Regions from separate parts of the uncultured Citricoccus sp. genome, predicted to be linked through region 2. Evidence: predicted binding sites of a transcription regulator. Region 2 holds the regulator's gene; each other region holds the start of a gene.
What was found. Region 2 encodes LexA, which represses DNA repair genes until DNA is damaged. Its sites were predicted from a motif close to TCGAACANNTGTTCGA; they were not measured.
Positions count from the first base shown of each region.

Region 1: the regulator LexA is predicted to act here: its motif matches at 7,231-7,246, upstream of Q0283_RS14415 (Rv2578c family radical SAM protein).
Region 3: the regulator LexA is predicted to act here: its motif matches at 6,482-6,497, upstream of Q0283_RS05835 (HNH endonuclease signature motif containing protein).

Region 1 is NZ_CALMQR010000129.1:33,067-42,774, reverse strand. It holds gene Q0283_RS14460 (hypothetical protein) at 1-225, shown strand, start outside; gene Q0283_RS14455 (DUF1844 domain-containing protein) at 359-730, opposite strand; gene infC (translation initiation factor IF-3) at 1,048-2,130, shown strand; gene rpmI (50S ribosomal protein L35) at 2,252-2,446, shown strand; gene rplT (50S ribosomal protein L20) at 2,533-2,919, shown strand; gene Q0283_RS14435 (RNA methyltransferase) at 2,978-3,862, shown strand; gene Q0283_RS14430 (GlsB/YeaQ/YmgE family stress response membrane protein) at 3,933-4,205, opposite strand; gene Q0283_RS14425 (MFS transporter) at 4,366-5,583, opposite strand; gene Q0283_RS14420 ((deoxy)nucleoside triphosphate pyrophosphohydrolase) at 5,704-6,114, shown strand; gene Q0283_RS14415 (Rv2578c family radical SAM protein) at 6,125-7,222, opposite strand; gene Q0283_RS14410 (hypothetical protein) at 7,331-7,831, opposite strand; gene pheS (phenylalanine--tRNA ligase subunit alpha) at 7,941-9,050, shown strand; gene pheT (phenylalanine--tRNA ligase subunit beta) at 9,057-9,708, shown strand, end outside.
Region 2 is NZ_CALMQR010000059.1:14,715-24,422, reverse strand. It holds gene Q0283_RS06775 (class I SAM-dependent methyltransferase) at 25-645, opposite strand; gene hflX (GTPase HflX) at 1,001-2,563, shown strand; gene Q0283_RS06765 (ATP-dependent DNA helicase) at 2,560-4,650, shown strand; gene Q0283_RS06760 (hypothetical protein) at 4,654-5,568, opposite strand; gene lexA (transcriptional repressor LexA) at 5,595-6,332, opposite strand; gene Q0283_RS06750 (LysM peptidoglycan-binding domain-containing protein) at 6,567-6,926, shown strand; gene Q0283_RS06745 (histidinol-phosphate transaminase) at 7,065-8,204, shown strand; gene hisB (imidazoleglycerol-phosphate dehydratase HisB) at 8,260-8,877, shown strand; gene hisH (imidazole glycerol phosphate synthase subunit HisH) at 8,877-9,530, shown strand; gene Q0283_RS06730 (hypothetical protein) at 9,530-9,688, shown strand.
Region 3 is NZ_CALMQR010000055.1:70,565-80,272, forward strand. It holds gene Q0283_RS05810 (aromatic acid/H+ symport family MFS transporter) at 1-127, opposite strand, end outside; gene Q0283_RS05815 (maleylpyruvate isomerase family mycothiol-dependent enzyme) at 368-1,066, shown strand; gene Q0283_RS05820 (DUF6504 family protein) at 1,463-1,792, shown strand; gene dnaE (DNA polymerase III subunit alpha) at 1,792-5,583, shown strand; gene Q0283_RS05830 (dihydrofolate reductase family protein) at 5,595-6,257, opposite strand; gene Q0283_RS05835 (HNH endonuclease signature motif containing protein) at 6,630-8,801, shown strand; gene thrS (threonine--tRNA ligase) at 9,095-9,708, shown strand, end outside.

The DNA.
Region 1 (9,708 bases), on a different contig from region 2:
GCCGGGTTCTGGATCGGAGCCGTGGGCCTGGGCGTGTGGCGCGGCAGGCCGTGGGTCCGGGCGGCCACCGTGGTCATCGAGATGTTCGCCGTCATCCTGTCCATCAGCTTCTTCTCGGCCGGGAACGTGCCCATGGGCGCCGTGTTCCTGTTGCCGGCCGCGGTGGCCCTGGTGCTCATGTTCTCCCGGCAGGTGGCCTCCTACCTGGCCGGACTGCCCTCCTGACCGTCCGGCCGTGCCCGGGGCACCCGGGCCGCTCGGGTCCTCGAGGCCGGAACGGGCCGGGCCCGGCGTCCTCTGCTGGAGGCGCCGGGCCCGGTGGGGTAACGGGGTCTGGAGGGCGTGTGCGGACCGGCGGTCAGTTCACCGCGCCGGTGTACTTCTCGCCCGGGCCCTTGCCCGGCGCGTCCGGGAACGGCGAGGCCTCGCGGAAGGCCAGCTGCAGGGAGCGCAGGCCGTCGCGCAACGGGCCGGCGTGCTGGCTGCCGATCTCCGGGGCGGCGGCGGTGACGAGGCCGGCCAGGGCGGTGATGAGCTTGCGGGCCTCGTCCAGGTCGATGAGCTCCTGGGCGTCCTCACGGTCGGCCAGGCCGACCTTCACGGCCGCCGCGGTCATGAAGTGGACGGCCGTGGTGTTGATGATCTCCACCGCCGGGACCTCGTGGATCTCCCGGACCCGGTCGGCCACCGGCTCGCCGGACGGGGAGGGATTCTGCTGTGCATCGTTCATGCTGGTAAGCTTGTCACAGACCAGCTGGTCCGCTGGCCATTCCCCTGTGGAATGGACCACGGTCACCAGCCATCGAAGTGGAGGCCATCTCCCACCCGCGTCAGCAGGAAGCCCGGATTCCGGGCCGAGTTGCCGGGTTACCGGTCCGGCAGTCCCGTGAGGGTTGTCGCACCGTTCGGTCGGCGGAGTACTCCGCTGGCCTCGGCCTCCGTCTGCGTTGAGCACGGAGGCCTTAGTCGTCTCCGGGCCCGGCGCAGGGGACCGCACCCGGGACAGCGGCCCCGAACCCGAAGAACCCAGACCACAGGAGTTGCAAGATTAGCGAGCCGAGAATCAACGAACGGATCCGCGTGCCCGAGGTGCGCCTGGTCGGCCCCCAGGGCGAGCAGGTCGGAATTGTGCGCATCGAGGATGCGCTGCGACTTGCCACTGAGGCCGATCTGGACCTCGTTGAGGTGGCCCCGACGGCGAAGCCGCCGGTCTGCAAGCTCATGGACTTCGGCAAGTGGAAGTACGAGGCCGCCGTCAAGGCCCGTGAGGCGCGGAAGAACCAGACGAACACGGTGTTGAAGGAAGTCCGCTTCCGCCTGAAGATCGACACCCACGACTACGAGACCAAGGTCGGCCACGCCCGGAAGTTCCTCACCGCGGGGGACAAGGTCAAGGCCATGATCCAGTTCCGCGGACGCGAGCAGCAGCGCCCGGAGCTGGGCATCCGCCTGCTCGAGAAGTTCGCGTCCGACGTCGCCGATGTCGGCAGCGTCGAGTCGACCCCCCGTCAGGACGGCCGCAACATGGTCATGGTGGTCGGGCCGGTGAAGAACAAGGCCGAGGCCCGCGCCGAGGCCCGGAAGAGCCAGCAGGACACCACCAAGCCCGAGCGCGTCGGTTCGCGCCGTGACGTCGCGGCCCGGGAGGCCAAGTCCAAGGTCGCGGAGGACACCTCGTCCGCCCCGCTGTCCAGCTCCATGTCGGACGCGATGCCCGAGCAGCTGAAGAAGATGGCCCAGGCCGGTTCGGCTGCGGCGGCACCGGCGGCCGCGCCGGCGGAGACCACTCCGGTGTCAGCTCCTGCTGTGACGGAGGAGGCCAAGCCCGTGTCCGCTCCGGCGGAGACCAAGCCGGCTGCGGCCAAGCCCGCGACGGCTTCGACGGAAACGAAGCCGGCTGCGGCCAAGCCCGCGACGGCTCCGGCGGAGACCAAGCCGGCTGCGGCCAAGCCCGCGACGGCTCCGGCGGAGACCAGGCCGGCTGCGGCCAAGCCCGCAGCGGCTCCGGCAGCCAAGCCGGCGGCAACTCCGGCAGCGGCCAAGCCGGCGCCCAAGCCGTCGATGCCGAAGCCGGCCCCCAAGCCCGGTGCGGCCCCGAAGCCCGGCCCCAAGCCGGGCGGCAGGAAGTAAGGCCGGCATCACACCTTCGGTCCGGCATCCCCGGACCGTCCAGATCGGCCCCGTGCACGGCGGGGCCCATGCAGCACTGTCCCGCCCCGGCGGGCAGCCAACACGAAGGAGAACGGCAGCCATGCCGAAGATGAAGACCCACAGCGGAGCCAAGAAGCGCTTCCGCGTGACCGGTTCCGGCAAGCTGATGCGTCAGCAGGCCAACCGCCGCCACTACCTGGAGCACAAGCCCTCCACGCTGACGCGCCGTCTGGCCAGCGACCAGCTGGTCTCGAAGTCCAGCGTCAAGACCATCAAGCGGATGCTCGGCATCTGAGAATCCCCGTGGCCTGAGGGCCGCAATCCAGCCAGCCGCCGCGCGGAGCGTCCCGCGGACGGCATCGATTTCGAAGGAGTACGCACGTGGCACGTGTGAAGCGGGCAGTCAATGCCCACAAGAAGCGCCGGGTGGTCCTTGACCGCGCCTCCGGTTACCGCGGTCAGCGTTCCCGCCTTTACCGCAAGGCCAAGGAACAGCTGCTGCACTCGTATGTCTACAACTACCAGCACCGCAAGAAGCGCAAGGGCGACTTCCGCCGGCTGTGGATCACCCGCATCAACGCCGCCTCCCGCGCCAACGGCATGACCTACAACCGCTTCATGCAGGGCCTGAAGCTGGCCGGCATCGAGGTGGACCGCCGCATGCTCGCCGAGCTGGCCGTGTCCGACGCCGCCGCCTTCGCCACCCTGGTGACCGCGGCCCGCGCGGCCCTGCCCGCGGACGTCAACGCCCCGGTTGCCGCCAAGTAGGCATTCCGGACTCCGTCCGCCGGGCGAGGCATCGCCCGCGCCCTCGCGACAGGACACCATGAACGAGCGCCCTGACCAGGACGTGATGACCAACCCCCGGGCTGACCGGGTGCGCAGGGTCGCACGGCTGGCGGGGCGCTCGTCGCGTCAGCGGGAGGGGTTGTTCCTCGCCGAGGGTCCCCAGCCGGCCCGCGAGGCGCTGCGCGCACACCTGGGCCTGCTCGGATCCCCCCAGTGGGCACCGGGTGACGTCGTGGAGGCGGTGTACGTCTCGACGAGGCTGGCCGATCGTCATCCGGACCTGACCGCCCTGGCAGCTGAGGCAGCCCGCGCGGGGGTCCCGGTGCGGCAGGCCAGTGACGAGGTGCTGACGGCCATGAGCGACGCGGTCACCGGGCAGGACGTCTTGGCCGTGTGCCGGATCCCCGAGTCCTCGGCGGAGTCGGTGCTCGCCGGTCTCACCGGCCAGCCGCGCTTGGCGGCCGTCCTGTGCCGGGTCCAGGACCCCGGCAATGCGGGGACCATCCTGCGCGCGGCCGATGCCGCCGGGGCCGACGTCGTGGTGTTCACGGCCGGCTCGGTGGACCTGTTCAACCCCAAGGTGGTGCGTTCCACCGCCGGATCGCTGTTCCACCTGCCCGTCGTGACCGGGGCGGACCTGCCTGCGGCCGGTGCGCTGCTGTCCGGCCGCGGACTCCAGTTGCTGGCCGCGGACGGGTACGGCACCGTGGTCCTGGACCGGCCTCCGCGGGGCCTGCTGGCGCGGCCCACCGCCTGGCTGTTCGGGAACGAGGCCCAGGGATTGTCACCGGCGGAACTGTCCCTGGCCGCCGAACGGGTGGCGGTGCCCCTCTACGGCAGGGCGGAGTCGCTGAACGTCGCCACGGCGGCGACCGTGTGCCTCTACGCCTCGGCCATGTCCCAGCACGCGGACCGGTCCTGACGTCCCGGCCGGCGACAGCACGAAGGGCGCCCCGAGGGGCGCCCTTCGTCGTCCCGCCGACGTGCCGGAATCAGACCCTGCTGCCGCGGCGGCGCGTGATGGCCTGCCAGATGAAGGCCACGATGATGCCACCGATGATGGCGAACACCCAGGTCCAGAAGCTCCAGAAGCTCTCGTTCAGGTCGAGGCCGAACAGCAGGCCACCGATCCAGCCTCCCAGCATGGCGCCCAGGATGCCGGTGACCAGCGCCCCCAGCCAGCCCCCTCCCTGGTCGCCGGGGAGGATGAGGCGCGCGATCGCCCCTGCGACCAGGCCCATGATGATCCAGCTGATGATGCTCATGATGTGTCCCCTTCGTGCTCGCCGTGCAGTGCGCTGACAGGGATAGTGTCAGCCGGGATGCACGGGCCCGTCCACGGTTGGCGGGCTGGACCGGACGGGCCATCGCCGGTGCCCCGGGCCGGCGGACTGCATGGCCCGCACGGTGCGGCATCGCCACACGTCAGCTGGGGGTTGCCGCGGATCGGGGACGCAACAGCAGCAGGGACAGCACGCACCCGACGGCGGCGAGGACGGCCCCGGCACCGGCCGGCACCTGGAGCCCGGCACCGGCGGAGATGACCGCCGCACCCACCCAGGCGCCCATGGCATTGGCCAGGTTGAGCGCCGAGTGGTTCAGGGCCCCGGACAACTGCGGCGCGTGCGGGGCGGCGTCCACGAGCAGCACCTGCAGGGAGGGGACCAGGGCCGAGGCGGCGGTGGCGGCGGCCAGCAGGGGGACCAACGAGAGCACCCACCACGGTGCGGTGACACTGAAGAGGGCCAGGGCCACGGCCACGGTCCCGAGCATCCACTGCAGGGTGCGGGTGGCCGACCGGTCGGACCAGGCCCCGCCCAGCAGGGTGCCGGCCACCATGCCGAGTCCGTAGAGGGCCATGATGACCGGGACCAGCCGCTCCGGCAGTCCGCCGATCTCCACGAACACCGGGGCGATGTAGGTGTACAGCGCGAACATGCCCGCGAACCCGATGGTGCCCACCAGCACGGCCCGCCACAGTGCGCCGGAGCGCAGCGCGGTCAGTTCACCGCGCACCGAGGTGCCGGCCGGTGCCGGGATGGCCGGGACCAGCCAGGCGACGGCGGCGATCGTCGCGGTTCCGAAGACTCCGGTGAGGATGAACATCCACCGCCAGCCCGCACTCTGTCCGAGCCAGGTGGCCACGGGCACGCCCACCAGGTTGGCCACGGACAGGCCCGCCATCACCCAGGCGGTGGCCTGGCCCCGGCGGGCCGGACCCGCCAGGTGAGCGGCCGCCAGGGCCGCGGCCGAGAAATACGCGCCGTGGGGGAGACCCGAGATGAAGCGGGCCACGAGCATGGTGGCGAAGTCCGGTGCCAGCAGGCTCGCGGCATGGCCGATGACGAACATGGCCATGAGGGAGAGCGCCGAGACCTTCCGGTCCACTCGGGCCAGGCCCGCCGCCAGCAGGGGCGCGCCGACGACGACGCCCAGGGCGTAGGCCGAGATCAGGATGCCGCCGGCGGGAAGGTCGACCTCGAGATCGGCCACCGCCTGGGGCAGCAGCCCCATGATCGCGAACTCGGTGGTGCCGATCGCGAACCCGCCCAGGGCCAGCGCCAGGATTCCCGGCAGGATACGGCGGGGCCGGGCGGGCCGGGCAGGTGGGGCGGAGGGGTCGGCGGCAGTGGGGAGCACCATTCCAGCCTACGGGCCAGGCCTCCGCGCGACCGGCCTAGGATCGGGACCATGACTGAACTCACGTCCACGTCCACCCCGGCTGCCGAGGCGGGAGCACGACCTCGAGGCCCCCGACCCGTCATGGGGGCCGCGGTGCTGGACCGGCTGGACCGTCCGACCCGGCTGCTGGTGGGACGGCGCAGCTCGCCCGAGGGCCTGGCCGGCCTCTGGGAGTTCCCGGGCGGCAAGGTCGAGCCCGGAGAGGACCCCCGGTCCGCCCTGCGGAGGGAGGTCCGGGAGGAATTGGGCGTGGACGTCCGCCTGGACCGCGAGGTGGCGGCAGCTCACCCCGAGGGCTGGCTGCTGGGCAACGGGGCCAGGATGCGGGTGTTCACGGCGGTCATCGAGCGGGGCGAGGCGCGTCCGCTGCAGGACCACGACCTGCTCGAGTGGCGCGCACTGGACCGGGACCGGCTCCAGGAACTGGAGTGGATCCCGGCCGACCGGCCGATCGTCGACGCGCTGGTGGAGATGCTGCGGGACGGACCGTGAGGGTGCCGGCTCAGAACAGTGCCGGCTGCGGAGAGTGCTGCGGAGAGTGCTGGGAAGACCGCCCGGGAACCCCGCGCGCGGTGGCCCTGGCCGACCCCTCCCCGTCCGCCGCGGTGATCCGGTGGGCGCCGCTGCGGTCCAGGCCGTGGCGGCGGGCGGCCGCGGTGGTGCGGCGGCCCAGGGCCTTCCGGTAGGAGGGCGCCGCATAGGAACCCCGGGCGTAGAGGGTGCGGTAGCCCTCGAGCAGTTCCGGATGGTCACGGGCGATCCAGTCCAGGTACCACTGACGGGCCCCGGGCCGCAGGTGCAGGGCACCGGCCAGCACCGACCGTGCCCCGGCAGCGGCCAACGCCGCCATGAGCTCCTCCACCTGCCGGTCGCTGTCCGTCAGCCAGGGCAGCAACGGCATGGCCATGACCGTGACGTCCGCCCCCGCCGAGGCCAGCCTCTCGATCAGCCGCAGGCGCGCCGCCGGGCTCGGCGTCCCCGGTTCGACCTGCTGTGCGAGGCCGGGATCGAGCATGGCCAGGGACACCGACACCTGCACGGGCACCTGACGCGAGGCCGCGGAGAGCAGGTCCAGGTCACGGTCCAGCAGCGTGCCCTTGGTCAGGATGGAGAACGGCGTGCCGGTGTCCGCCAGGGCGGTGATGATGCCGGGCATCAGCCGGTACCGGCCCTCGGCCCGCTGGTACGGGTCGGTGTTGGTGCCCAGCGCCACCAGCTCTCGTGTCCATCCGGGGCGGCCCAGTTCCCGGCGCAGCAGCTCGGGGGTGTTCACCTTCACCACGATCTGCCGGTCGAAGTCGGCCCCCGGGTCGAGGTCGAGGTACTCGTGGGTGCTGCGCGCATAGCAGTAGCGGCAGGCGTGGGTGCATCCCCGGTACGGGTTGACCGTCCACCGGAACGGCATGGGCGAGGAGTCCGGGACCCGGTTCAGGGCCGACTTGGACACGACCTCGTGGAAGGTGATCCCGGCGAAGTCCGGGGTGGAGATGGAACGCTGCAGGCCGGAGAGCGGCAGCAGGGCGGCTGGCGCGGCCGGAGTGCCGTCGCCGTCCTGACCGGTTCCGTCCCCGGCCTGCAGTGCCTGCGCTTCCCATCGCATGGACCGATTAGAACACATGTTCGAATCATGGTGCAAGGAAGGTGTCAGGAACGAGCGTGGGAACCCGGGGGCCGGCGCGTGGTGCCGTCCGTGCTGGTGAGAGTGAGGTCAGGCGCGCCGGCGCGGCCAGCGCACCGGGCGCTCGCGGTACCCGCCGGCCTCCAGTCCCGCGCGGCGCTCGAAGACGTTGCGGGAGGCGGTGTCCCCGGTGCGCAGCAGCGACCAGCCGACCGCCGCCGCGTACAGCACCAGGAACGGCAGCCCCGCGCACCAGGCGTACTGGGTGGCGTGCCGGGACTCATGGGCCAGCAGTTGCGGGGTGATGACCGTCCGGGCCCGGAACAGGACGACGTTGCCGACCGTGAACGCCCCGCCGTCCGGGAACGGCCACCGGTACCCGGTGGCCAGGACCAGCCCCAGCGGTCCCCGCCGCACGGAGCACCCGGAGCCCAGGGCCAGGACCAGTCCCAGGGGCGTCGTCAGGTTGATCGCGTTCCACCACCGCCGCAGCGCCAACCGCGCCGGGAGGCGGTCCGGCCCACGCCCGGGCAGCCGGCCGGCCCGGTCTTCGGACCGGACCGGCCGGCGTCGGGAAGTGTGACCGGCCATGCCGTCCAGCCTAGGTGCCCGGGGCGGTCCACTAGACTGGCCGGGGCCTTCTTCCCGAGTGGCCCACCCCGTGTCCGAACCCACCGCAGCATGAAGGTCGTTGCCCGCCATGACGGAAACCCCCCAGGACCTGGCCGAGACCCCGGTCGAGCAGCCGGACGGAACCACCGAGCAGGTCGCACCCGAGATCTCCCCGGCCGACGAGACGGCCGTGGGCGCCGCCGTGGAGGCCGCGCTCCAGGCCTTCTCCGCCGCCGCCGACCTCGACCAGCTCAAGGCCGCCCGCCTGGCCCACACGGGGGAGAAGGCGCCGCTCACCCTGGCCAACCGCTCCATCGGCAAGCTGCCCAAGGACCAGAAGTCCACGGCCGGCAAGCTCATGGGCGGCGCCCGCAAGGCGATGGAGTCCGCGCTCGCCGCCCGCACCGAGGTGCTGGAGGAGGAGCGCGCGGCCCGGTTGCTCGTCGAGGAGACGGTGGACGTCACCGCGGCGGTCCGCCGTCGTCGCGTGGGCGCCCGCCACCCGCTGTCGGTGCTGCAGGAGCGGGTCTCGGACATCTTCATCGGCATGGGCTGGGAGATCGCCGAGGGCCCGGAACTGGAATCGGAGTGGTACAACTTCGACGCCCTGAACTTCAAGCCGGACCACCCGGCCCGCGAGATGCAGGACACCTTCTTCGTGGACCCGCCCGAGGCCCACCTGGTGCTGCGCACCCACACCTCGCCGGTGCAGATGCGCGCCATGCTCGGGCGCGGTGCACCGGTGTACGTGCTGTGCCCCGGCCGGACCTTCCGCACCGATGAGCTCGACGCCACCCACACGCCGGTGTTCCACCAGTTCGAGGGACTGGCCGTGGACAAGGGTCTGACGATGGCCGACCTGCGGGGCACCCTCGAGTACTTCGCCCGGCAGATGTTCGGCCCGGAGGCGAGGATCCGGCTGCGCCCGAACTTCTTCCCGTTCACCGAGCCCAGTGCCGAGATGGACATCTGGCACCCCGGGGCCAAGGGCGGGCCGCAGTGGATCGAATGGGGCGGTTGCGGCATGGTCCACCCCAACCTGCTGCGCGCCGCCGGCCTGGACCCCGAGGTCTACTCGGGCTTCGCCTTCGGCATGGGCGTCGAGCGCACCCTGATGTTCCGCAATGAGGTCCCGGACATGCACGACATGATCGAGGGCGACGTCCGCTTCTCCCAGCACTTCGGAATGGAGATCTGATCACCCATGCGCATCCCGCTGTCATGGCTCCGTGAGTACGCGCAGGTCCCGGCGGACGCCACCGCCGAGGACGTCATGGCCGACCTGGTGAGGGTCGGCCTCGAGGAGGAGGACGTCCACCGTCCGCTGGACGGGATGTCCGGACCGATCGTGGTGGGTGAGGTGCTCGAGAAGGTGCCCGAGCCGCAGTCCAACGGCAAGACCATCAACTGGTGCCAGGTCCGGGTGGCCCCCGAGGGCCGGCCGCAGCCGCTGTCCGGCGAGGGCATCGACCCCTCCGGCGTCCAGGGCATCGTGTGCGGCGCGGACAACTTCGAGGTGGGGGACAAGGTCATCGTCACCCTGCCCGGGGCCGTGCTGCCCGGGGACTTCCGGATCTCCCCGCGCAAGACCTACGGGCACGTGTCCGCCGGCATGATCGCCTCCGCCCGCGAGCTCGGCCTCGGCGAGGACCACGACGGCATCATCGTGCTCTCATCCCTCGGCTTCTCCCCGGAGCACGGCAACGACCCCGAGGCCGGCACCGACGTGTTCGACCTGCTGCACCTGCGCGACGAGGCCGCGGAGATCAACGTCACGGCGGACCGCGGCTACGCCTTCTCCATCCGCGGCGTGGCCCGGGAGTACAGCCTGGCCACCGGTACCCCGTTCACGGACC
Region 2 (9,708 bases):
CCCGCCCCGGCCGGACGGGCCGGCTCAGGCGCGTTCGACCAGCAGGATCCGGAACCCCTTCTCCGTGGCGTGCCGGGAGACGCTGAACTCACCGGGGTGCCGTTCCTCCAGGGCGGACCGGATCCAGGGGAGCAGGGAGTCGGCCCCCAGGTTCTTCTGGACCACGAGGAAGGCCCGGCCTCCGGGTGCCAGCCGGGGGAGCCACTGCAGCAGGATCCCGTGCAGGGCCTCCTTGCCCACGCGGATCGGCGGGTTGGACCAGATCAGGTCGAACCGGGCGGACTCCGCCACGTCCTCCGGCCGGCACACGGTGACGCGGTCCAGGCCGAGGGCGGCGGCGTTGTCCCGGCACAGATGGGCCGCCCGGTCGTTGACCTCCACGGCGGTGACCTCCGCCTGCGGGCTGGACAGCCCGAGCGTGAGCGCCAGCGGTCCCCAGCCGCAGCCGATGTCCAGGAACCGGCCCGACGGCGGCGGCTCGGGGACGGTGCGGAGCATCGCCGCCGTGCCCTTGTCCAGGCCCTCCGGCGAGAAGATGCCGTTCGCCGTCTGCACCGCGACCTCCCGGCCGGCCAGGGTGAGCGTGATCCGGCGTCGACGCTCGGGCGTGGCGGGGTCGGCGGAGAAGTAGTGTGCGGAGTCCATCACCGCCCGATGTTACTTGACAGGGGCCATATACTGGACGGCATGTGGATTTTCCTGCGCTGAGCTGGCGTGAGCGACTGCTCACGGCTCCGGACCGATGACTCCCCGCGCTGACGGGTCGAGGATCGCTCCGTGATGGCAACCCACCCATCCAGCACCGTCCCGAACGCCCCGCCGCGGAATCGGCGTCGTTCGACGTGCACCCGCTCGGCCCCGCGCAGCGCCGCGGCCGACGGCCGATTCCCCGGGAGGTCCACCCATGGCCCCGAACAACCCCATCCCCAGCGGCACGCCAGACCCTTCGGGCGTCCGTCCGAGCGACTACCCTAGATACCACGCATCTTCCAAGGAGACCATGACCGAGAACCCCCAGCACGGGAACGACCAGCCGGACGAGACCCAGATCCAGGACGTGATCGAACGTATCCTGGCCGCCGATGCGGCCAGTGCCTCCGTCGAGCACGGCGTCAGGCCCACCGAGGGCCGTGCCCTGGCCCTGTCCGACGGCGACGACGGGCACACCGAGGCCGACGGTGAGCAGTTCGACCTCGCCGAGCGCCAGGCCCTGCGCCGGGTCACCGGGCTCTCCACCGAGCTCGAGGACATGTCCGAGGTCGAGTACCGGCAGTTGCGCCTCGAGCGCGTCGTGCTGGCCGGGCTCTGGTCCGAGGGCACCGCCGCGGACGCCGAGAATTCCCTGCGCGAGCTGGCGGCGCTCGCCGAGACCGCGGGCTCCGAGGTGCTCGACGGCCTCATCCAGCGCCGCCACACCCCCGATCCGGCCACCTTCCTCGGTAAGGGCAAGGCCGAGGAACTGCGGGACATCGTCGCGATGACCGGCGCGGACACCGTGGTCGTGGACTCGGAGCTGGCGCCCTCCCAGCGGCGTGCGCTCGAGGACGTGGTCCGGGTGAAGGTCATCGACCGCACCGCCCTGATCCTGGACATCTTCGCCCAGCACGCCAAGTCCCGTGAGGGCCGGGCCCAGGTGGAGCTGGCCCAGCTCGAGTACCTGCTGCCGCGACTGCGCGGCTGGGGTGAGTCCATGTCCCGTCAGGCCGGTGGCCGGGCGGCCGCCGGCGAGGGCATCGGCTCCCGCGGTCCCGGTGAGACGAAGATCGAGCTGGACCGCCGGCGGATCCGGACCCGGATGGCCAAGCTGCGCCGGGAGATCGCGGCCATGAAGCCCGCCCGCGAGACCAAGCGGGCCAACCGCCGCCGCAACAGGGTGCCGTCCGTGGCGATCGCCGGATACACGAACGCCGGCAAGTCCTCACTGCTGAACCGGTTGACCCATGCCGGGGTACTGGTGGAGAACGCCCTGTTCGCCACCCTGGACCCCACCGTGCGCAAGGCGGTCACCCCGGACGGGATCGGCTACACGCTCTCGGACACGGTCGGGTTCGTGCGGTCCCTGCCCACCCAGTTGGTCGAGGCGTTCCGCTCGACCCTCGAGGAGGTCGCGGACGCGGACGTGATCCTGCACGTCGTGGACGCCTCGCACCCGGACCCGGAGGGCCAGATCGCCGCGGTCCGCACCGTGCTGGCCGAGGTGGACGCGCGCCGGATCCCCGAGATCATCGTGCTGAACAAGGCCGACGCCGCGGACCCGGTGGCGATCGCCCGGCTGCGCCAGCGCGAACCCCGCTCGGTGGTGGTGTCCGCACGTACCGGTGAGGGCATCGCCGAGCTCGAGCGGGCCATCGCGGACGCCATCCCGCGTCCGGACGTGGCCCTGGACCTGCTCATCCCGTTCACGGACGGGGACGTGGTCTCCCGGTTGCACTCCCCGGATGCGGACATCATCTCCGAGACCTATGAGTCGGGAGGCACCCGGCTGCGGGTGCTGGTCCGCGAGGACCTCGCCGATGACCTGCGGCGTTTCTCCGTCGACCGGCCGGAACCGGCCGGGGCATGACGGACACGGCACAGCACACCGCTCCGGATCAGGACGTGCTCGCCCGGACCGAGGCCGAGCGGCAGGCCCTGCAGTGGCTGGACGCGGCCGTCGAGGCGACGGGCGGACAGCACCGCGAGGGCCAGCGCCGCATGGTCGTGGAGGTGGCCCGCTCCCTGGAGTCCGGGACCCACCTGCTCGTACAGGCCGGCACCGGCACCGGGAAGTCGCTGGCCTACCTGGTGCCGGCACTGCAGCACGCGGTGGACGCCGAGGCCCCGGTCGTGGTCGCCACCGCCACCCTGGCCCTGCAGGCGCAGATCATGCGCCGGGACGCCCCGCGGTTGCTGGAGGCCCTGCAGGACGAGTTGCCCCGGGAGATGACCGTGGCACTCGTCAAGGGCCGCTCCAACTACCTGTGCCGGCACAAGATCGACGGGGGCTTCCCCGAGGAGGACGGGCAGGCCCTGTTCGGCCTGGCCGACGACGGTGAGGCGATGGTCACCGGTGACGCGGGACCGACCAGCCCGCTGGGCCGGGAGGTCAAGCGGCTGCGCGACTGGGCCGAGGAGACCGAGTCCGGGGACCGGGACGACCTCGAGCCCGGGGTGAGTGACCGGGCCTGGCGCCAGGTCTCGGTCTCGGCGGTCGACTGCATCGGCGCCCAGCGCTGCCCGATGGCCGAGGAGTGCTTCTCGGAACGGGCGCGGGCCGATGCGGCCGAGGCCGACGTGGTGGTGACCAACCACGCGTTGCTGGCCATCAGTGCCTTCGAGGGCCTGGCCGTCCTGCCGGAGTTCGACGCGGTGATCGTGGACGAGGCCCACGAGCTGCAGGACCGGGTCACGGGGGCGGTGACCGGACAACTGTCCGGAGCCATCGTCCAGGCGGCCGGTTCCGCGGCACGCAAGCACACGGCGATCGCGGTCGAGGACCTGATGCAGGCCGGCGTCGGGCTGGACGCGGCGTTCGCCGCCACTCCCACGGGACTCATCCCGCGCGGGCCGGACGAGGTCCAGCAGAACGCCCTGCGGGCGGTCCGGGACGCGGCGCGGCAGGGGCTCAGCGACTCCAAGGGGCCCGGTGGGGCAGGCGGTTCCGCCGAGGCGGCCGACGGTGGCCGGCAGATGGCACGCTCACGGCTCCAGGAGGTCCTCGAGGTGGCCGAGAGGATGCTCGACGCCGTCCCGGACGCGGACTACCCCGAGGTGCTGTGGGCCTCCCGTCCGGGCCGCTTCGAGCCGGGGACCGGATGGGTCCCGGGTGACGAGACCGCCGCGCCGGTGGTGTGCGTCGCCCCGTTGTCGGTGGCCGGCCGGCTCCGGGAGGGGTTGTTCGGCCAGGCGACCACGGTACTGACCTCCGCGACCTTGACGGTGGGGGAGTCCTTCGACCCCGTGGCGGGCTCGCTCGGCCTGCTCGGGCCGGGCGCTCCGCGATGGACCGGGGTGGACGTGGGCAGCCCCTTCGACTACCCGCGCCAGGGCGTGCTCTACGTGGCCCGGCACCTGCCCCGGCCCGGCCGGACCTCCTCCCCGGACGCCTACGACGAGCTCGAGTCCCTGCTGCGCGCCTCCGGGGGAGGGGCACTGTGCCTGTTCTCCTCGAGGCGCGCGGCCGAGGACGCCGCCGCGGAGATGCGCAGCAGGCTGGGGGCGGCGCCCCAGATCCTCTGCCAGGGCGACGCCACCCTCTCGGCCCTCGTCCGCCAGTTCGCCTCCGAACCGGACACCTGCCTGTTCGGGACCATGAGCCTGTGGCAGGGCGTGGACGTGCCCGGATCGGCCTGCCGTCTGGTGGTGATCGACCGCATCCCGTTCCCCCGTCCGGACGACCCGCTGGGGACCGCACGCACCCGGGAGGTCAGCCGTCACGGCGGCAACGGGTTCATGGCCGTCTCGGCCGCCCACGCCGCCGTGAGGCTGGCCCAGGGCGCCGGCCGGCTGATCAGGACCACCACGGACCGTGGCGTCGTGGCGGTGCTGGACCCCCGGCTGGCCACCGAACGCTACGGAGGGTTCTTGCGGTCCACCCTGCCGGACTTCTGGCCGACCACCGACCCGGCTGTGGTGCGGGGCGTGCTGGAACGCCTGCGCGACCCGGCCTAGGGATCACGAGCGGTCGACGGCCGAGAGCAGCTCCAGCACCTCGACCGTTCGGATGCCCCGCCAGTCCAGGCCCTGGCCCGGGCACCACGCGGCCCAGTCGACGTGCCAGCCCCCATCGGACTGCTGGCCCATGACGACCCGGTCGACGTCTGCCCGGAGCTGCCTGTCGGTGAAGAGCAGGCGCGCGGGGGTCGCGGCCCCCGGCTCGATCACCGGGGCCGACCACGGGTCGGCGGCCAGGTCCCAGGGGTGCAGTCGTTCGCCCTCGGCCCCGCCTTCCACCGGCAGCGCACCGTCGCGGTCCAGGCGGGAGCGCCATGTCTCGATCGCCGCGGTCTCGGCAGGACCCTCGGTGCGGGGACCCCGGTCCGCGGCCAGGAAGCGCAGGGCGTACTTGACGGCGTAGGCCGACAGCCCACCCTCCCGCAGCTGGGAGCGGCACCACTCCGTGGCCGCCTCGGCCCACCCGCCGACGAAGCCGGTCCGGAGGGCGGCGGCCGCGAAGCCGAAGGTGAGGTGTGATCCTCCGGGCCACAGCTGTACCCAGGGCGCGTGCGGCCAGGCCAGGGAGGGCTCGGTGACGAAGGGCAGCGAACCGTCGAGCCCGGACGCCGAGGCAGCCCACTCGAGCGCGCTGCGGAACCAGGGATGGTCGGCCAGGTCCCACCCGGCCAGCAGGTCGAGGGCGGTGAGGGTGGCGAGGGGCTCGCTCACCGGGGAGCGGACATCGGGCTCCAGGCCGTGACCGAATCCGCCGTCGGGGTTGCGATACGCGCCCAGCGCCGCCAGGACGCCCTCGGGACCGCCCCCGTGCAACAGCAGGTCCAGGCGACGACGCTCCAGGAGCCGTCCCCGGGTGTAGACGAAGCGCTCGGCGTCCGCCACCCGGACGCCTCTCGGGAAGGGACGGTGGTTCATCGCCGCGCTCCGCATCAGTGTCCCGGTCAGAGGGCCCGCAGGACCGTGACCACCTTGCCCATGACCGTCGCCTCGTCTCCGAGGATCGGCTCATAGGCCGAATTCTGCGGCAGCAGCCACGTGTGCCCGTCGCGCTGCCGGAACGTCTTGACGGTGGCCTCATCATCCAGCAGGGCCGCCACGATGTCACCGTTCTGGGCCGAGTTCTGCTGGCGGACCACCACCCAGTCCCCGTCGCAGATCGCGGCATCGACCATCGAGTCACCGGAGACCTTGAGCATGAACAGCTCTCCCTCGCCGGTGAGCTGGCGGGGGAGCGTCATGACGTCCTCGACCTGCTGGTCGGCCAGGATCGGCCCGCCGGCGGCGATGCGACCGACGAGCGGGACCGGGACGGAGGTGCCCTCCACCGCACCGGTGTGCAGGGCCGTGACCGGAGCCGGGCGGTCGGCGGTGTCCGGGGCGCCGGCCGCGGCCGTCGACACGGGCTGTCCGTCCTCGTCCAGCAGGACCTCCATGGCGCGGGGCCGTCCCGGATCCTTGCGGATGTACCCCCACTTCTCCAGTTGACCCAGCTGATGGGTCACCGAGGACAGCGAGGCCAGTCCGGCGGCGTCACCGATCTCCCGCATCGACGGCGGGTACCCGTGCTGCGCGATGGCCGAGCGGATCGACCCCAGGATGACCCGCTGGCGCGCGGTCAGCGTCCGGGCGGCAGGGGCGGGCTGGGAGTCCGGTTCGGGTCGGGGAGTCCGGGAGGCCATTCGAAGATCCGTTCTTAGCGTGTCCGTGGTGCCGGTTGAGATGTCTCATGGTCGGCCCGCGGGGAGTTGACGGGCCATCACGTGCCTCAGAGGCTACCGGAGGGGCAGGGCGGATTCAAAGATATGTTCGAATAATGTTTGGCGTGTTTCGAACAGACGTGCTAGACAAGAGGGCGAACGGATAGAACACACGTTCGAACAGCCCGGTCGCCCCGGGCGGAGAGGTTGAAGAGCATGAGCACTGCAGCATCGGTCGTGACCCGCACCGCCGGCTCGGCCGGATTCCACCTGAACCGTCGTGGCCGTTTCCTCTTCGTCGGACTCCCGATCCTCGTCGTGGCCGCGCTGGCGGCCGCGGCCGCCGTGTTCCTGGGCGCCCATGCCGTGGCCCCGGCCGCAGCATCGCCGGAGCGCCCCGTGGTCGCCCCGGTCGAGTCCGTCACCGTGGACTACGGTGACACCCTGTGGTCCGTGGCCGGCCAGGTGGCCCCGGACGCTCCGCGCAATCAGACCATCCTGCGGATCGGCGAGCTCAATGACCTGACCGGTTCCGAGCTGCAGCCGGGGCAGGTCCTCTTCGTCCCCCGGGGCTGACGCGGGCACCACCGGAACGTCCGCGGCCTCGGCCGGCCCGTCGCCCGGTTCGAGCCGCGTCAGAGGGGGGACCGTGGCGTGCCATGCACGGACGTCACCGGGGCTCGGGGGACTGACTGAGCGCCTAGGCTGTCTCGGGTGAGTGATGAGGATGCGATCTCGAATCCGGAGGCCCTGGCCGCCCTGCCGTTGCGTGAGAACCTGCGGGGCCTGAGCCCCTACGGTGCGCCCCAGCTGGACGTGGCGGTGGCGCTGAACACGAATGAGAACACCCATCCGGTCCCGGACGAGGTGGTCGCCGCCATCGCGGAGTCGGTGGCCGCTGCCGCCGTGACGCTCAACCGCTACCCGGACCGTGAGTTCACCGAACTGCGCAAGCGCCTGGCGGAGTACCTGGGGCACGGGTTGTCCGCGGCGAACCTGTGGGCCGCGAACGGTTCCAACGAGATCCTGCAGCAACTGCTGCAGGCCTTCGGTGGGCCCGGGCGCACCGTGATGAGCTTCCCGCCCACCTACTCGATGTACCCGCTGCTGGCCGCCGGCACGGACACCCGGTACGTGGCCGGTGTCCGCGGGGAGGACTTCTCCCTGACGGCCGCCTCCGCGGCGGCCCAGGTCGCCGAGCACCGGCCGGACGTGGTCCTGTTGTGCTCCCCGAACAACCCGACCGGCACCGCCCTGGGGCTGGACGTGGTGCAGGCCGTCTATGACGCCACCGAGGCCTACGGGGGCATGGTGGTCGTGGACGAGGCCTATGCCGAGTTCGCCCTCGCCGGCACGCGCTCCGCGCTCACCCTGTTGCCGGGCCGGCCGCGCCTGGTGGTCTCCCGGACCATGTCGAAGGCCTTCGCGCTGGCCGGCGCCCGCCTGGGCTATCTCGCCGCCGCACCGGAGGTCACCGACGCCCTGCGCCTGGTGCGCCTGCCCTACCACCTCTCCGCGGTCTCCCAGGCCACGGCCAACGCCGCCCTGCAGCACTACGACGTCCTGCTCGAGAACGTCGAGGACATCAAGGCCCAGCGCGACCGGATCGTGGAGGGGCTGCGCGATCTCGGTCTGGCCCCGGCCGTCTCGGACTCCAACTTCGTGTTCTTCGGCGGACTGGCCGATTCCCACGCGGTGTGGCAGGGCCTGCTCGAGCACGGGGTCCTGGTGCGCGACGTCGGGATCCCGCACCACCTGCGTGTCACCGCCGGGACCGAGGCGGAGACCACGGCGTTCCTCACCGCCCTGCGGGAGGTCCTGGCCGAGGCACCCGCCACGACGTCCGGCCAGTGACCGGCCCGGTAGACTGGACCACCGGATCCCCCCAACAGCAAGGAGCTGACAGAGCATGGGCGCAGAGCTGATCTCCGGCCGGAAGGCGCGGATGCAGCGCACCACCAGCGAGTCCGACGTCTACGTCGAGATGGACCTGGACGGAACCGGCACCTCCGAGATCTCCACCTCGGTGCCGTTCTACGACCACATGCTCACGGCACTGTCCAGGCACTCGCAGATCGACCTGACGGTCCGCGCTACCGGGGACACCCACATCGACGTCCACCACACCGTCGAGGACGTGGCCATCACCCTCGGCGAGGTGCTCAGGACGGCGCTGGGGGACAAGAGGGGCATCCGCCGCTTCGGCGAGGCCTCGGTGCCGCTGGACGAGGCCCTGGCGCGCGCCGTCGTCGACGTCTCCGGCCGACCGTACCTGGTGCACGAGGGCGAGCCCGAGGGCCAGCAGTACCACCTGATCGGCGGACACTTCACCGGGTCCATGACCCGGCACGTGTTCGAGTCGATCACCTACCACGCCTCCATCTGCCTGCACATGGACCTGGTCCGCGGCCGGGACCCGCACCACATCGTCGAGGCCCAGTTCAAGGCCTTCGCCCGCGCCCTGCGGGCCGCGGTCGAGGACGACCCCCGGGTCACCGGGGTGCCCTCCACCAAGGGTGCGCTCTGATGGCCGGTGTCACCGGCGCCGCCCGTCCCACCGTCGCCGTCCTGGACTACGGGTCCGGCAACACCCACTCCGCCGTGCGCGCCCTCCAGCGCGCCGGGGCGGATGCACGACTGACCGCGGACGCGGACGAGGTGATGAACGCCGACGGGCTCGTGGTCCCCGGAGTGGGCGCCTTCCAGTCCGTCATGGCCGCCCTCAAGGACCTCGGCGCGACCCGGTGGATCGGCCGGCGGGTGGCCGGGGGCCGGCCCGTGCTCGGCATCTGCGTGGGTCACCAGATCCTCTTCGACGCCGGCGTGGAGCACGGCGTGCGCACCGAGGGCATGGGCGAGTGGCCCGGCGTGGTCGAGGCCCTGCCGGCGCCGATCGTGCCCCACATGGGCTGGAACACCGTGCGCCCGGCCGAGGGCTCCGCGCTCTTCCGGGGCATCGAGGACGAGCGCTTCTACTTCGTGCACTCCTACGGCGTCCTGAAGTGGGAGTTCGACCAGGCCCACGAGAAGATCGCCCCGCCCAAGGTGACCTGGGCGAACCACGGAGGGGACTTCATCGCCGCCGTGGAGAACGGCCCGCTCGCCGCCACCCAGTTCCACCCCGAGAAGTCCGGTGACGCCGGGATGCAGCTGCTGGCCAACTGGCTCGGAACCCTCTGATGCCCTTCTGGTCCACCCTGCTCATCGCCCTGGGCGGGCTGCTGATCGGTGGCGCCTGGTCGCTGCGCCAGCAGAAGGCGCCCGTATGGCTGCAGGTCGGCTTCCTCGTGTGCGCCGTGCTGGCGATCATCGCCGGTTTCGTCACCGCCTCGTCCTAGACCACCTCGTCCGATCGAAC
Region 3 (9,708 bases), on a different contig from region 2:
CGGTGCCGTAGATGGTCAGGTCGAAGCCGTCGAAGACGAGGGCGCAGCAGACGATCGCCGCGACCCAGTTGGCCGTGCGTGCCTCCTGGCGCGGATCGTGGGCGACGGGGGTGGGAGGGTGTGACATGGGCTGTCGGTCCTCTCGGATCGGTTCGTGGTGGGCCGGCCGGCTGCCGGTCCCCGGGCTGCGTTCCAGAGTCCCAGAGGAGTGACCTGCATCATATGAGGGGTTTACCCAGTCCTCCGCCGGGGGGTGCGGCACCGGCGGGCCGTTGAGATCCGCAACCTCCTGATGCCGTCCGGACCCGTCTGGATGGACCCGTCCGGACGGTGGAACGCCCCCCGGCGCGTGGATAGGGTGGCCTTCATGATCAATCCAGCGCGCCTGCACTCCGACCTGTCCCGCCTCGGCCGGGAGACCGCCATGTTCGAGGCCACCGCCGCCTCCCTGTCCGAGGAGGAGCTGCGTGCCCCGTCGCTGTGCGAGGGATGGACCAGGGCCCACGTGCTGGCCCACCTCGCCTCCAACGGCCGGGCACTCGTGCGGCTCATCGACTGGGCCACCACCGGTGAGGAGCAGCAGCTCTACCCCTCCCGTGAGGCGCGGGACCGGGAGATCGACGAGCTGGCCGCCCTGCCCCGCGAGGAGCTGCTCCGCCGCCTTCGCGAGTCGTCCGCGTTCTTCGCGGAGCAGTCCGAGCGGCTCAGTGGCGAACTGGCCGTCGAGTCCGTGGACCTGCACGGCAAGGAGATCCCGGTGACCTCGATCGTCGCGCTGCGCATCTCCGAGGTCGTCGTGCACCACCACGACCTGGACACGGCGTGGACCATCGAGGAGGCCGACCCGGACTCCCTGCTCAACGCCGTCGAGGCCGCGGTGCGGACCATGCGCGCGAAGGGCGCCCCCGGCATGACCCTGGTGACCGAGGAGCGCGACGAGTGGGTCGTGGGCGACGGTGCCCTGAGGGTCGAGTCCGACCGCGAGGGCCTGCTGGCCTGGCTGGCCCGTGGTGACGGTGAGAACGTCGAGGCCGACGGCCCGCTTCCGGCGCTGCCGTCCTGGTGACCCCGCCGTCCTGGTGATCCCGCCGCCGCGGTGATCCTGCGGCGGTGGTGAGCCCGTTGTCCTCCTCGTTCCGTCGCCGAGGCCTGCCCCCTAGTCCCGCCGTGCCTGCTCCGCGCCTGTTCCGGGCCTGAGGGGCGCCGCGCGCGCCCGTGACCTGCGCGCTTATCGTGTCCGGCGTCCTCCCTAGCCTGACGTGTGGTGTTCGAACATGCGTTCTAATACCATGGTGGGAGTACGGCCGGACCTTCCCCTCGGACCGCTACCTCCCACCGCCAGGCCGGGTCATCCCCGGTTCCGGTTCGCCGTTCCTTCCCAGACGGCCGGACCGGAGCCACCGTGGACCCCGGCACCGACGGCACTGAGAAGGCACGACGAGAAGGACGGGTATCAGGTCCCATGGGAATCTTCACGCAATCGGTCACGGTCGCCTGCACGACCGCGGGGGTGCCGCTGCACCTGGGGTGGAACGGCCGCGACTACGTACTGGCCGCCGAACCGGTGCGCTGGTACGAACGACGGCGCTGGTGGACCGAGGAACACCGGGCCGAGCGAGGCCGCGGCGCGGGGCTGGTGGACCACGAGGTCTGGCGGGTGCAGGTGCGCCTGGAACGGGCCCGCAACTCACCGCTGCTCACCCTGGACATCTCCCACCACCTGGACTCGGGCCGGTGGCGGCTGGTCCGCATCCATGACGGCGCCGCCGTGCGCCTGAGGGAGAGCGCCTGATGGGCGGTACCCCCGGGTTCCCCCATCTGCACGTAGCCAGCGCCTTCAGCGCCCATTACGGGGTGTCCTGGCCCGGTGAGCTGGCCGCGGCGGCCGCCGCGGACGGCGCCGATCTCCTGGCCTGCACCGACCGGGACGGCCTGTACGGCACCGCCAAGCACGTCGGGGCCTGCCGGGAACACGGCCTGGACCCGGTCATCGGCGTGGACCTGGCGGTGCACCGGGGATCCGACCACACCGGCACGGGGGTGCTGGACAGCGCCGGCCGGGTGGTCGTGCTGGCCCGTGGGGGGACCGGGGGCAGCGGCTACCGTGCCCTGGTCCGGCTGGTCTCGGCGGCCCACGCCCACACCACGGGCGGGTCCGCCGGGGGCACGCCGTACGTGACGATGGACGAGCTGGCCGGCTGGGCCGCCGGCCCCCACCACGGCGCCCCACCGGAACTGTTCGTGCTGCTGGGACCGGGATCCGACGTCGGGCAGCTGATGGCCGCGCGCAGGTACACCGCCGGCCGGGCGCTGCTGCGCCGCTGGAAGGCCGCCCTGCCGGCCGGGTCGCTGCGGGTGGAGGTGGTCTGCCACCTGTCCCCGCCCGGGGAGAAGCTCTCGGCCGCGCACGCCGTGAAGATGCTCCGCGCGGCCCGGGACGCCCGGGTCCCGGCGGTGCTGACCAACGCGGTACGGTACGCCACCCCGGACGGTGCCGCCACCGCCGACGTCCTCGATGCCGCCCGGGCACTGAGCTCCCTGGAGGCCCTGGCCGACCTCCAGCCCAACGGGCAGGGCTGGCTGAAGCCGGCCGGATCCATGCACCAGGTGGCCCGCGAGGTCTGCCGCGCCGCCGGGGCAGAGGGCGCCGGCGCGTTGCTGGAGGCCACCCATGCCCTGGCCGACGCCTGCCGGATGGACCCCGGACCGGACCTGGGCTGGGGGCGGCCCACGGTACCGGAGGCCTCGGTGATCGGGATCGACGGCGACCCGGTCACCGCCCTGCGCCAGCGCACCCTGACCGGGGCCCACGCCCGCTTCCCGCAGCTGTACAGCGGCAGCCGGTTCTCGTCGTCGCGGGCCGGCCGGGACCTGGAGGACCGGCTGGAACACGAACTGGGGATCATCACCCGGCTCGGCTTCGCCAGTTACTTCCTCACCGTGGCCGAGGTGGTCCGGATGATCGAGGACCTGGGGGTCCGGGTCTCGGCCCGGGGCTCCGGGGCGTCCTCGCTGGTCAACCACTTGTTACGGATCTCGAACGTGGACCCGATGCGGCACGAGCTGATCTTCGAGCGCTTCCTGTCCCATGACCGCTCCACCCTGCCGGACATCGACGTGGACGTGGAGTCTGCCCGCCGGCACGACGTCTACGCGGCGATCTTCACCCGGTTCGGGAACGAGCGCACCACGCTGATGAGCATGCAGAACGGCTACCGGGCCCGCGGGGCGGTCCGGGACGCCGGCATGGCGCTCGGGATGGACGCCGAACAGGTGGACACGATCGCCAAGCAACTGTGGCGGTTCTCCGCCTCGAGCTTCCGCGAGGCGATGGGCCGGATGCCCGAGCTGCGCGGGTTCGCCGAGCAGGTCGAGTCCGGGCGGGCCGCGGGACAGCAGCAACTGGACCTGCTGGTGGACCTCACCGAGCGGTTGGACCGGTTGCCGCGGCACATCGCCATGCACCCGTGCGGGGTGATCCTGGGGGACCGGACACTGCTGGACCGGACCCCGGTGCAGCCCTCGGGCATCGAGCTGCCCATGAGCCAGTTCGACAAGCACGACATGGACCCCATGGGCATGCTCAAGCTGGATGTGCTCGGGGTGCGCATGCAGTCCACGATCGCCTACACGCTGGAGGAGATCGAGCGGACCACGGGGGAGCGGGTCGACCTGGAACGGGTGCCGCTGGACGACGAGGCCACGTTCGGGATGATCCGCACCACCCACACCCTGGGGATCTTCCAGATCGAGTCACCGGGCCAGCGGGAGCTGATCGGGAAGCTGGCCCCGGTCGAGTTCAACGACCTGATCATCGACATCTCCCTGTTCCGCCCCGGTCCCATGCAGTCGGACATGGTGCGCCCGTTCCTCGAGCAGCGCCACGGCTTCGCGGCGGCGAGGTACCCGCACCCGGACCTGGAACCGGTGCTATCCGAGACCCACGGGGTGACCGTCTTCCACGAGCAGGTGCTGCGGACCCTGGACACCATGACCGGCTGCGGACTGGCGAAGGCCGACGAGTTCCGCCGACAGATCGGTGGACCGCAGGAGGAGGTCGTGGAGGCCTACTTCCGGGCCGCGGCGCTGGAGAAGGGCTATCCCCTGGACGTCATCGACGAGGTCTGGGGCACCCTGCACGCCTTCGGCTCCTTCGGGTTCTGCAAGGCCCACGGGGCGGCCTTCGCCGTGCCCACCTACCACTCGGCCTGGCTCAAGACCCACCACCCCGAGGCGTTCCTGGCCGGGATCTTCGAGCACGACCCGGGCATGTACCCGCGCCGGCTGATGATCGCCGAGGCCCGCCGCATGGGCATCCCCGTGCTCCCGGTGGACATCAACGCCTCCACGGAGAGGTTCCGGATGGAGTGGGTGCCGGCCCACCCGGAACTGCCCGGTGGTCCTGCACGTCCCGGGCATTCCCGGCATCCCGACGGCAGCCGGTGGGGCATCCGCCTGGCGCTCACCTCAATGTCCGGGCTGAGCGAGCGCGAGGTCCGGCGGATCGTGGCCGGACAGCCGTACGCCTCGCTGGCCGACGTGCGCGACCGCGCCCGGCCCACCCGGCGCAACCTCGAGCGACTGGCCCAGCTGGGGGCGCTGGACTGCCTGCTGCCCCCCGGCGGGGCCTCGCGCACCGACCTGGTACACCACCTGGAGCTGCAGCACGCCGGGGGATCGGCGGGCATGCTCGGCGAGGCCCCCACCGGGCGGAAGCGGACGGCGGGACCCCGCCAGGTGGACGGGCAATTGTCCCTGGACCTGCCGGACACCGAGACGGAGGCGATCGTGCCGATGTTCCCCGCCCCGAGCCGCGACCAGATGGTGCGCACCGAACTCGACCTGACCGCCATGGACACCACCGCGCACCTGATGGACTCGCACCGGCCCTACCTGGACGCCCTCGGGGTCACGGCGGCGGAGGACCTGCTGAGCCTGCGCTCGCAGTCCCGCGTGCTGGTGGCCGGGGTGCGCGTGGCCACCCAGACCCCGCCGATGCGCAGCGGCAAGCGCGTGGTCTTCATCTCCGTGGACGACGGGACCGGCTGCGTGGACGCCTCGTTCTTCACGGAGGCCCAGCACGAGACCGGGGAGATGCTGTTCTCGGCCCGGTTGCTGCTGATCGAGGGCACCACCCGGCGGACCGGGCCCAAGGCGATCAGCCTGCAGGCCATCCGCGCCTGGGACCTGCACCGGCCCGAGGCGCTGCCGGACCCGGACTACCTGGACAGCACGCGCGAGCAATGGCGGGCCTGGCTGCGCCGGGACCGGTCCGCCGCCCGGTCCGGTGGCGCCCGGGAACCGGTCCCCTGGGGTCCCGGGGCCCGGCGCCGGCTCGTCGCGGCCGGTGCCGGGTCCGCTCCGGACGCCGGTGCGCCCCGGGACATCCCCCACCACGACACCGGCGACTGGCCGGTCAGGGTGCGCGGCGCCGTCGGGCTCCCGCCGGAGAGCTCGGCGACCGGCGGTGACCGCCGGGGGAGGGGCATCCAGGGCGCCGGGGTGCGCGAGCTGGACATCCACCGGCCCGTGCCGGTCCCGCACCCGGAGACCTGGGAGCTGCTGCCGACGCCGGAGGAGTGAACCGTCCTCCGTCAGCGCCAGAAGAAGTAGTGTTCCACGCCGCTGGGGCTCGGGACGCTCTCGTGGTGGAACCGGTCCTCCAGCTCCACGGGGCTGGACCACAGGCGCAGTCCGTCGCCGAACTCGACGGGCGCGACGGCGACGTGCAGGTCGTCGATGAGGCCCGCCTCCAGGAACTGCAGGACGGTGGTGACGCCACCCCCGATCCGGACGTCCTGGCCCCCGGCCGCCTGCAGGGCGACCTTCACTGCCTCTTCAGGGCTCGCATCGAGGAAGTGGAACGTCGTGTCGCTGAGCGAGAACGACGACCGGGGATGGTGGGTCAGGACGAAGACCGGGGTGCGGAACGGCGGATCATCACCCCACCAGCCCCGCCACTCCTCGTCCGGCCAGGGGCCCCGGATCGGGCCGAACTTGTTGCGCCCCATGATCTCCGCGCCGATGTTGTGCGTGAAGTCGCGCACGATGTGGTCGTCCAGGCCGCGGCTGCCGCCCGGATCCGTGCGGTTGGGCCAGCTGTCGGTGGCCCCGGCCCAGCTCATGAGCGGAGCCGGGTCAAGGTCACCGAAAGGGCGCTCCAGGGTCTGGTTGAACCCGGCCGCGATGCCCTCGCGGGAGACCGCGAAGTTCTGCACGCGGACGCGGGGCGGCCGTGGATGGCGTGTGCTGGACATGACGGTGTCCTCCGGAATCGGGGTGGGAAGGGGAGGTGGGGCTCGGTACCGCGGTCTACCGGGCGGTTGCGCCAGTGGCCACCCAGCGTAGGGAAGGCGCTACCGTGCGGCTAGGCGCCGGGTGCGGTGCCTCAGGAGCAGGCCGTCCGTACTCCACACCCGACGCGTCAGCCCCGCTCATCCACACATGACCGACAGGCTCTTACCGCGTCCGCGATGCATAGTCGAATGTATGTACTAGAGGACGCCATACGGGCCGGAGCCAGGCTGCCGCCCGGACAAGGATCATCGGCTGGCCTCGGAGCAGCGACCGTGAAGGGGAGCAACGGCCGTGAAGGATCAGCGGTAACGATGAACGGGAAGGAGGAGACCATGGGCGGGCGGATCCCGGACGAATTGTCGGACTGGAGTCTTCCCGATCTCCTCGATGCAGCCCGGGCCTTGGTGGGCGAGCTGGCCGGCAGAATCGGCGACCCGATGCTCGTGGAGCGCTTACCGCACTTCCCCTCCAACGACCGACTGCATCCGGCCGATGAGTGGGGACTGCATGCGGATGTCGTGGAGGACATCAGCTTCGAGGACGCCATGGCGCAGACTCCGGTCGAGGTCCCGCCGCCCCGGGGAACGTTCCCCGAACTCCACACGTCCGTGGAAGAGCTGGGCCGGGTCGTCGATTCGGCGCGGACCGCGCTGGCCGGTCACACGGACAGGCTGTTCGACGAGCACGCGAGCCGGAAGGAGATCCTCGGCATTCCCGAAGGCAAGTCCGCCTATCGCGATGCCGTGGACTACCTGAGGGAGCACCTGCGCATCTCCCGTCGGCACGCCAGGTCCCGGATCGAGCGATCCCGGTACGTCCTGTCCACCCCGACCCTCGATCGCACTCAGGCAATGCCTCCCCGGTTGCCGATCCTGTCGCGAGCCGCCTCGGAAGCAGACCTGGACCCGGCCGCCGTGGACGTGATCGCATCCACCCTGGCTGGCGCCCGGGCGGAGTCGACGGACGCGAAGGTGGCCCCTGCGGACGTGGACCAGCTGCTCGTCGAGGGGGAACGGTCTCTGGTGAGCTCTGCCCGAGTCCTCGACCCGGACGCACTGGGCACGGTCTGCGCGCACTGGCGGATCCGTTTCGACGCGCTCGTGAACCCGGACGGGGCCGAGCCCACCGAGAGCCGGCGGCGGGCTGAGCAGGGGCTGTTCTACCGGGGCCGGCGGACGGGTTTGCATCGCTGGTCCTTAGTGGCCACCGATGGCCAGCACGAAGTCCTCAAGACCCTCGTCTCAGCCGCCTCGAACACCCGAGCGCAGAGTTCCGCGCCGTCCAACCCCGCCGGTGCCGCTTCCACCCCGACTGACTCCATACCAACCGCCGCTTCCACTCCCGCCGGCGACTCCATTCCAACGGCGGAGTCCGCGAGTCCGGCTCGGCAGGCCTGCACCACGGGACCCACGAACACCTCTCGTGCAGGCAAAAGTTCCAGTGCGAACAGCGGTGTCGATACGGTCGTCGACGTCGACATCGAGGCCGACCTGGAGGCAACGCTCGATGGTGACCGTGTAACCGGCGGCGTCCGTGATCCTGATGGCATGGACGGGGCCGACGTGTTCTCGGACCCCGGCATCCTGTGGGCGCAGCAGCTACGGGCGGCAAGGGAGCTCGAGGCCCAGGCAGAGACAGAGCGCGCCGCACGGTACGCCGCCGCGGCGGCCGGCGAGCCCGCGGGTTGGAACACTCCGGTCAGTGACCCCGATGACCTGGACGAACGGACCCGGAGCCAACAAGAACTGGACGGAATGATCAGCGCACTGACGGGTGCCCTCGCCCTCACCGCCGGAACCGACGCTCCCGACGGTGGTGGGGGAGCCCGGCCACAAGTACTCGTGACGATCGACTACCAGACGTTGTTGGACCACACCTTCCGGCCGCCGTCGGAGCTCCCGGCTCGACGATCATCGAGCGGGTCCGCTCCAGAGGCCTGCCCGGAGCCCTGCTGCGACTCCAGTCTGGAAGCGGAGCCCCGGAGTGGCATGAGTCCGGAAAGCGCCAATGCCTCGTTCAGGGACGATGGATCGGGAGAGCGTGGGAGCCGGTTCAGTTCGGCGGCCTACGTCGGCGAGATCAGCCCCACCACCATTCGCGCTTGGGCGTGTGACGCTGAACTGATCCCCGTCGTCCTGGGAGGTGAGGGTGAGGTCCTCGACCTGGGCCGGTCCCGGAGACTGTTCACCAGGAAGCTGCGCCGTGCGATCACGGCCCGGGACGGTGGCTGTACCGCGCCGGGCTGCACCATTCCGGCGCCGTGGTGCGAGGCCCACCACGTCGAGCACTGGGAACACGGCGGGCCAACCTCCGTGGACAACGGTGTGCTGTTGTGCTCGCACCATCATCACGCGGTGCACGCGGGAGCATGGACGATCTCGATGCGCCATGGCGTTCCCTGGTTAATTCCCGCCGCATACCGGGATCCTTCCCAGCGCCCCCGCCGCAACACCTACTGGCGCCCCGAGGCGGCTGCCGAGGATCTGCTCGGGATCCGAACCTGACGTCGAGGCCTGGCATGCTGGACGGCACTCCGCCACCAGGAGATCCATGATGCGTCTGGACTGGCCGAGGACAACTGTTGAGGGGACCACTCCCGGAGGGGGACTCCGAGGTGATTGCCCCGGGTGGCCCGGATGGGGATGAGGCGAGAACAGGGGATCAGGCGCTCGCGGACGATCAGGCGGGTGCCGCGGACTGGCCGCCCGACCTGCGGCCCTGCCCTAGAATGGCCCGTGGCTGGCGGTGGCCCCCGTATGCCACCAGCTGTGAAGCCCCAACCAAGGAGGAATGGCCCGTGTCCGAGGCGCTGCAGAGCGAGCAGATAACCATCACCGTCAACGCCGAACAGCGGGAGGTGGCCCTGGGATCCACCGGCACGGAGCTGTTCGCCGACGAGAAGACCACCGTCGTGATGCGGGTGAACGGTGAGCTGCAGGACCTGAGCCGCCAGATCCCGGCCGGGGCCGACGTCGTCGGCGTCGACATCTCCGAACAGGACGGCCTGAACGTCCTGCGCCACTCCGCCGCCCACGTGATGGCCCAGGCCGTGCAGCAGCTGCGTCCGGGCGCCAAGCTGGGCATCGGGCCGTACATCACGGACGGCTTCTACTTCGACTTCGACGTCGAGGACCCGTTCACCCCCGAGGACCTCAAGGCCATCGAGAAGCTGATGCAGAAGATCATCAACTCGAACCAGTCCTTCGCCCGCCGCGTCGTGAACGAGGACGAGGCCCGCGAGGCCATGGCCGCGGAACCCTACAAGCTGGAACTGCTCGGCAAGCAGGACCAAGCGGACGCCGTCGGCGAGGGGGCCAACATCGAGGTCGGCGCCGGCGAGATCACCATCTACGACAACGTGGACCGCAAGTCCGGCGAGACCGTGTGGTGCGACCTCTGCCGTGGCCCGCA